Regions from separate parts of the Achromobacter sp. FW305-C-28 genome, predicted to be linked through region 2. Evidence: predicted binding sites of a transcription regulator. Region 2 holds the regulator's gene; the other holds the start of a gene.
The links. Region 2 encodes LexA, which represses DNA repair genes until DNA is damaged. Its sites were predicted from a motif close to ACTGTATNNNNATACAGT; they were not measured.
Positions count from the first base shown of each region.

Region 1: recA (recombinase RecA) is a predicted target of LexA. The motif match lies at 1,983-2,000, and genes of this name have one in related genera.

Region 1 covers NZ_JBYSYL010000001.1:859,684-863,457, reverse strand. The annotation lists gene recX (recombination regulator RecX) at 1-676, opposite strand, end outside; gene recA (recombinase RecA) at 837-1,898, opposite strand; gene AC3WMR_RS03980 (response regulator transcription factor) at 2,182-2,871, shown strand; gene AC3WMR_RS03975 (sensor histidine kinase) at 2,987-3,774, shown strand, end outside.
Region 2 covers NZ_JBYSYL010000004.1:285,066-288,839, forward strand. The annotation lists gene lon (endopeptidase La) at 1-1,074, shown strand, start outside; gene lexA (transcriptional repressor LexA) at 1,254-1,904, opposite strand; gene AC3WMR_RS13435 (amino acid aminotransferase) at 2,075-3,274, opposite strand; gene uvrB (excinuclease ABC subunit UvrB) at 3,352-3,774, shown strand, end outside.

The DNA of each region.
Region 1 (3,774 bases), on a different contig from region 2:
CTTCAGGCTTGGCGTCGAACTTTCTTTTCCAGACTTCCAACGCGCGGTCGTATTCCGTGGCGCGCAGCTGTTCGCGCAGTTCGGCCACCTGGTTGTCGTCCACGCCGTGTTGACGCAGTTCCTGGACAATGCGGGCCGCCCCCTGGCGCGAGGCGCGCCGGTGCACCAGGCTTTGCGCAAAGCGTTCGGTGGACAGCCAGCCTTCCTTTTCCAGCGCGTCTAGCACGGTGTCGACTTCGGTCGGATCTTCGGCATGGGGGGCCAGCTTGCGAGCCAGCTCTTCGCGGGCATGCTCGCGCCGCGACAGATACCCCACGGCACGCATCTTCAAGGACGGCCCCTTTGGCGGGGCCTTGGCTTTGCGGGGGGGATCGGACGGGTCGCCGCCCGACGGTTCGCCGCCCGACGGTTCGCGGCCTGAAGCCTCTCCCTCTCGAGCAGAACGTGCGCGCGAGCCGTATCGGCCGGACGCGCCCTTGCGGCCCGCCGCCCGCATTTCAGAGCTGCGCTGCCATTGATCGGGCGGCGCGTCGTCGCTGCCCTGGCCGGCCGCATCCGCCCCGCGCCGTGCGTCCGACGTGCGGCGCAAGCCTTCGGGCTTGGCCACGGTTTCGAATTCGTCGTCCAGCTTGGCGCGTAGGCGGTCAGCGGACGCGGCGGAGGGTTTCCAGCTCATGCGCTTCCTGCTTGCTAAGTGCCAGCGGCAGGTCTCTCATGCCGGCCCCTGAAACGTAGAGACCGAAAGCATGGGAGCCTGCCGCTGGCCGCCGGGCAGGTCAGCCCGGCGGCGAAGCCAGTACCCGGCATCGGGGCCTGGCGACGGATTACCGAACGATTTACTCGGCGTCGTCTTCCGCGGTGGGGACGAATTCAGCGGCGCGGCTGACGATGCCCTGGTTTTCGCGAACGCGGTTTTCGATTTCGATCGCGATTTCCTTGTGCTCTTTCAGGTATTCGCGGACGTTGTCCTTGCCCTGGCCGATGCGGTTGCCGTTGTAGCTGTACCACGCGCCGGACTTGTCCACCACGTTGGCGGCCACGCCCAGGTCGATGATTTCGCCTTCGCGCGAGATGCCGGCGCCATACATGATGTCAAACTCGGCCTGCTTGAACGGGGGCGCCACCTTGTTCTTGACGACCTTGACGCGGGTTTCGTTGCCGACGACCTCGTCGCCCTTCTTGATGGAGCCGATGCGGCGGATATCCAGGCGCACCGAGGCGTAGAACTTGAGCGCGTTGCCGCCGGTGGTGGTTTCGGGGTTGCCGAACATGACGCCGATCTTCATGCGAATCTGGTTGATGAAGATGACCATGCAATTGGTGCGCTTGATGGTGGCGGTCAGCTTGCGCAGCGCCTGGCTCATCAGGCGGGCCTGCAGGCCCGGCAGCGAATCACCCATTTCGCCTTCGATTTCGGCCTTGGGCACCAGGGCCGCGACCGAGTCGATGACGATCAGGTCGACCGAACCCGAACGCACCAGGGCGTCGGTGATTTCCAGCGCCTGCTCGCCCGTGTCCGGCTGCGAGATCAAGAGGTCGGTCAGGTTGACGCCCAGCTTGTTGGCGTACTGCACGTCCAGCGCGTGTTCGGCGTCGACGAAGGCGCAGGTGCCGCCGATTTTCTGCATTTCGGCAATGACTTGCAGGGTCAGCGTGGTCTTGCCCGAGGATTCCGGACCGTAGATTTCAACCACGCGGCCCCGCGGCAAACCGCCGACGCCCAGCGCGATATCCAGCCCCAACGACCCCGTGGACACCACCTGGATGTCATGCGAGACCTCGTTGTCGCCATAGCGCATGATCGAGCCCTTGCCGAACTGCTTTTCGATCTGCGAAAGCGCGGCGGCAAGCGCCTTGGCTTTTTCCGAAGCGGCGGCCTTGGTGGTTTTGTCGTCCATGTAGAGTCCTGTCTGTAACGTATCGGGGCGCGGTACGGGGTTGTCGAGAGATTTCGGATAGCGCAGATTATGGCATCGGATTGTACTGTACAAAAAACCAGTGTGCCAGAGTTTTCCACGTATTCCCTGAGTGGGCAAGCCAGGTCGCCTGTGACAGAATCGCGGATACCCCCGGCGATATGTCCCCTTTGCCCGCCGGGCCTCCCGCCCCAGGGCTCCGTGCCCCCGGCGGCCAGCGCGCGCCCGGTGCGCGATGCCGGATTTCCTTATTTTTCAGCAGCCCATGCGTATCCTGATCGCCGAAGACGACAGCATTCTGGCCGACGGCCTGTCACGCTCGCTGCGCCACAACGGCTACGCGGTCGACGCCGTACGCGACGGCCTGGCCGCCGATTCCGCCCTGGCGGCCCAGGCCTTCGACCTGCTCATCCTGGACCTCGGCCTGCCGCAACTGGCCGGGCTTGAAGTGCTGCGCCGCCTGCGAGCGCGCAATTCCGCCCTGCCCGTTCTCATCCTGACCGCCGCCGACAGCATCGAGCAGCGCGTCAAAGGCCTGGACCTGGGCGCCGACGACTACATGGCCAAGCCTTTCGCGCTGTCCGAACTCGAGGCCCGCGTGCGGGCATTGACCCGCCGCGGCGCCGGGGGCGGCGCCACGCTGCTCAAGCACGGCAGGCTGGTGTTCGACCAGACCGGCCGCGTGGCCATGGTCGATGACCAGACGCTGGACTTGTCCGCGCGCGAAGTCAGCCTGCTCGAGATCCTGCTGACCCGCAGCGGCCGCATGGTCAGCAAGACCCAACTGGTCGACCACCTGTGCGAATGGGGCGAAGAAGTCAGCACCAACGCCATCGAAGTCTACGTGCACCGCCTGCGCAAGAAGCTGGAACCCAGCGGCGTGAAGATCGTGACGGTGCGCGGCCTGGGCTATTGCCTTGAACGGGACCAGGGTGCGGCGTACCTCGCAAGCTGAGCCTGCCCACCCGGAGGCGCTCAACCAGGAAGCGCTGGATGTCATGCGGGCCGGCGCCCGCGGCCCCAGCTTCGCGCCGCCGCAGCGCTCGCTGCTGGGCGAGATCCTGGACTGGATGCTGGCGCCCCTGTTCCTGTTGTGGCCCATGAGCGTGGCCATCACTTACGTGGTGGCGCAGAACATCGCCAACGTGCCCTACGACCGGGCGCTGGCCAACAACCTGCACGTGCTGACCCGCCAGGTACATGCCCAGGACGGCCGCGCGGTGCTGCGCATGACCGATCCGGCGCGCGAGGTGCTGCGCGCCGACGAGACCGACAGCGTCTTCTGGCTGGCCCTGGGCAGCCGCGGCGAATACCTGGGCGGCGACCGCGCCTTGCCGCTGCCCGCCTCGGTCGGCCAGCCGCGCCCCGGTGAAGTGCAGTACGAAGACGACACCCTGCGCGGCTTCGGCATCCGCCTGGCCTACACCTGGGTCGACCTGAACCTGCCCAATACCCAGCCCGCGCTGCTGATCGTGGCCGAGACGGTCGAAAAGCGCACCCAACTCGCCAACGACATCATCAAGGGCGTGATCATTCCGCAGTTCGTGGTGCTGCCGATCGCGGTGCTGCTGGTGTGGTTCGGGCTGTCGCGCGGCGTCGCGCCGCTGAACGCCCTGCAGCAGCGACTACGGGCGCGCCGGCCCGACGACCTGTCGCCCATCGACGAACGCGCCGCGCCATCCGAAATCGCGCCGCTGGTGGCGGCCATGAACGACTTGCTGGATCGCCTGTCGGCCAACGTGCAGGCGCAGCGCCGCTTCGTCGCCGACGCCGCGCACCAACTGAAGACCCCGCTGGCCGGCCTGCGCACGCAGGCCGAGCTGGCCCTGCGCGACGCCAGTCCCGAAGAAATGCAGTC
Region 2 (3,774 bases):
GAGGTCGACTTCGATCTGTCCGACGTCATGTTCGTGGCGACCAGCAACACGCTGAACATTCCGCCGGCGCTGCTGGACCGCATGGAAGTGATCCGCCTGTCGGGTTACACCGAGGAAGAAAAGATCCACATCGCCCGCGACCATCTGCTGCCCAAGCTGATGAAGAACAACGGCGTAAAGGATACCGAGCTGACCGTCGATGACAGCGCCTTGCGCGATATCGTGCGCTATTACACCCGCGAAGCCGGTGTGCGTGCGCTCGAACGCGAAGTGGGCAAGATCTGCCGCAAGGTCATCAAGCAATTGCTGACCCAGACCGATCGCGCCAAGGCCGAAGGCAAGACCCTCGAGGTCAAGCCGGTCAATGTCACGGGCGACAACCTCAGCGACTACCTCGGCGTGCGCCGCTACACCTTCGGCATGGCCGAAAAGGAAAATCAGATCGGCCAAGTGACCGGCCTGGCCTGGACGGAAGTCGGTGGCGACCTGCTCACGATCGAAGTGGCGGACATGCCCGGCAAGGGCGTGATCCAACGCACCGGTTCGCTGGGCGACGTGATGAAGGAATCGGTCGAGGCGGCTCGTACGGTGGTGCGCTCGCGGGCACGTCGCCTGGGCTTTGCCGACAGCGTCTTCGAGAAGCACGACATGCACGTGCACGTGCCGGAAGGCGCGACGCCCAAGGACGGTCCGTCCGCGGGTATCGCGATCACCACGGCCATGGTGTCGGCGCTGTCGCGCATTCCGGTGCGCGCCGATGTCGCCATGACCGGCGAAATCACGCTGCGTGGCGAAGTCCTGCCGATCGGCGGCTTGAAGGAAAAGCTGCTGGCCGCCCACCGTGGTGGTATCAAGACGGTCTTGATCCCGGAAGAAAACGTCAAGGATTTGGCGGAGATCCCGGACAACGTCAAGAACCATCTCGAGATCGTGCCGGTCCGCTGGATCGACAAGGTGCTGGAACTGGCTCTGGAGCGTCTGCCCGAACCGCTGGCTGAAGACGAGGCGGTCAAGGAACCGCTGGTGGCCAAGCCGGCCGAGCCGGGTTCGACGGATCCGGTGCTCAAGCACTGATCCCGGCCTGGAGGGCGCTGCTTGCGGCGCCTGCAACAAGAAACCCCGCCATGGCGGGGTTTCTTTTTTGGAGCTTGCCTCTGAACTGCAGTGTGCCCTGAACTACGCTGGCGAAGTGGGCGCTGTGCGTGGCTTGGCAAGGCCTGAAAGGCCCGCCTGGCGCGCGGTTCAGTGCCGCATCAATGCAGGGCGTGCGTGCGGATCAGGCCGACCGCGATGCCTTCGAGGGCGAATTCCTGGTCGGCTTCGACCACGATGGTGTCGAAGTCGGGGTTTTCGGGCAGCAGCTCGATACGGCCATGTTGGCGTTGCAGGCGCTTGACGGTGACGTCGTCGCCCAGGCGGGCCACCACGATCTGGCCGTTGCGGGCTTCGGAGGCTTTCTTGACGGCGAGCAGGTCGCCTTCGAGGATGCCGGCGTCGCGCATGCTCATGCCGCGGACCTTGAGCAGGTAGTCGGGCGCTTGGGCGAACAGGCTGGAGTCGACGCCGATTTCGCGTTCTACGTGCTCGGCGGCCAGGATGGGGCTGCCCGCGGCCACCCGACCTACCAGCGGCAGGAGCAGTTGCGCCAGGCCCGGCAGGGGCAGGGCGGCTTGCGTGGGGGCGGCCGAGGCATCTTTCAGGCGGATGCCGCGCGAGGCGCCCGCAGTGAGTTCGATGGCGCCTTTGCGGGCCAGGGCCTTGAGATGGTCTTCGGCCGCGTTGGGCGAGCGGAATCCCAGGGCCAGGGCAATTTCGGCGCGGGTGGGCGGAAACCCGGTACGCGCGACGGTTTGCCGGATGAGGTCCAGGATTTGCTGTTGACGATCAGTGAGTTTGCTGGCCATGGCGATGATCCGTTGGGGTCGGACTGTACATATATACAGCAGCATTCTGGGGGACATAACGCAAAAAAGCAAGCGGGTGTCGATATAGACGGCAAGCGGCCATGGCAGGCGTGTAATAAAAAACGGGACCCGAAGGTCCCGTCTGACATGTGCCGGCTATGCGAGGCGGTTTACAGCACCGCGGCGATGCCCTTGGCGACCTGGTCGATGTTGCCGCTGTTCAGGGCGGCGACGCAGATGCGGCCGCTGGAGACGGCGTAGACGCCATGCTCTTCGCGCAGGCGGTCGACCTGGGCCGACGTCAGGCCCGAGTACGAGAACATGCCGCGTTGTTGCAGCACGAAGCTGAAATCCTGCTTGCCGCCGTGTTCCTTGATTTTCTCGACCAGCTGCTTGCGCATCAGGCGGATGCGGTCGCGCATGCCGCCGAGTTCCTGTTCCCACATGGCGAACAGTTCAGGCGTGTTGAGGACGGTCGAGACGATCGTGCCGCCGTGGGTGGGCGGGTTGGAGTAGTTGGTGCGGATGACGCGCTTGAGCTGGCTCAGGACGCGGGTGGCCTGGTCTTTGCTGCCGGCCACGACAGTCAGGGCGCCGACGCGCTCGCCGTACAGCGAGAACGACTTCGAGAACGACGAGCTGATGAACATGGTCATGTTCAGGTCGGCGAACAGGCGCACGACGGCCGCATCTTCCTTGAGGCCTTCGCCGAAGCCCTGGTAGGCGATGTCCAGGAACGGGACCAGGTTGTTTTCCTTCACGACGGCGGCGATCTGCTGCCATTGTTCGAAGGTGGGGTCCACGCCGGTGGGGTTGTGGCAGCAAGCGTGCAGCACGACGACGGTCTGGGCCGGCGCAGCCTTCAGGGCTGCCAACATGCCGTCGAAATTCAGGCCGCGGGTGGCGGCGTCGTAGTAGGCGTAGGTGCCGACTTCGAAACCGGCGCGTTCGAACAGAGCGCGGTGGTTTTCCCAGCTGGGATCGCTGATCAGGACCTTCGAGGTCGGCAGCAGCTGGCGCAGGAAGTCGGCGCCGATCTTGAGGGCGCCGGTGCCGCCCAGGGCCTGGGTGGTCAGGACGCGGCCTTCGGTGACCAGCGGGGAATCCTTGCCGATCAGCAGGGCTTGTGCGCCCTGGTTGTAGCCGGCGATGCCTTCGATCGGCAGGTAGCCGCGGGCAGCGGCGGCTTCGATGCGGGCGATTTCGGCCTTGCGCACGGCGCCCAGCAGGGGAATCCGACCCTGGTCGTCGTAGTACACGCCAACGCCCAGGTTCACTTTACCGGGGCGGGTATCCGCGTTGTATTGTTCGTTCAGACCAAGAATGGGGTCGCGCGGCGCGAGTTCGACGGAATCGAAAAGGGTGCTCATGGGACTCTGCTGAGGGTGAGTGGACGCAGTGGGAAGTGCTGTGGATAATGGGGGGTTTACCCTGGGAACAGTCTAGCATGCCTAAGAGCGCAATAGACCCGAGTGCTGCGGGCGCGGCCGCCGCTGGTGCAACTGCTGGCGCAGCCAGCGAATCGACCAGCGAGTCGACCATCGCATCGACCGGCGCTGCCCCCGTTACGGCTGTACCCGGTGCGGGCCCGGCGGGTGCCGGATTCGTGGATTTTCCGGACAGCCCGTTTCATCTGTACCAACCGTACCCGCCCGCCGGCGACCAGCCGGCGGCCATCGAGGGCCTGGTGCAGGGCATTCAGGATGGCCTGATGTTCCAGACCCTGCTGGGCGTGACCGGTTCGGGCAAGACCTACACCATGGCCAACGTCATTGCCCAGCTCGGGCGACCGGCGTTGGTTCTGGCCCCGAATAAGACCCTGGCGGCCCAGCTGTACGCCGAAATGCGCGAGTTCTTCCCCAAGAACGCG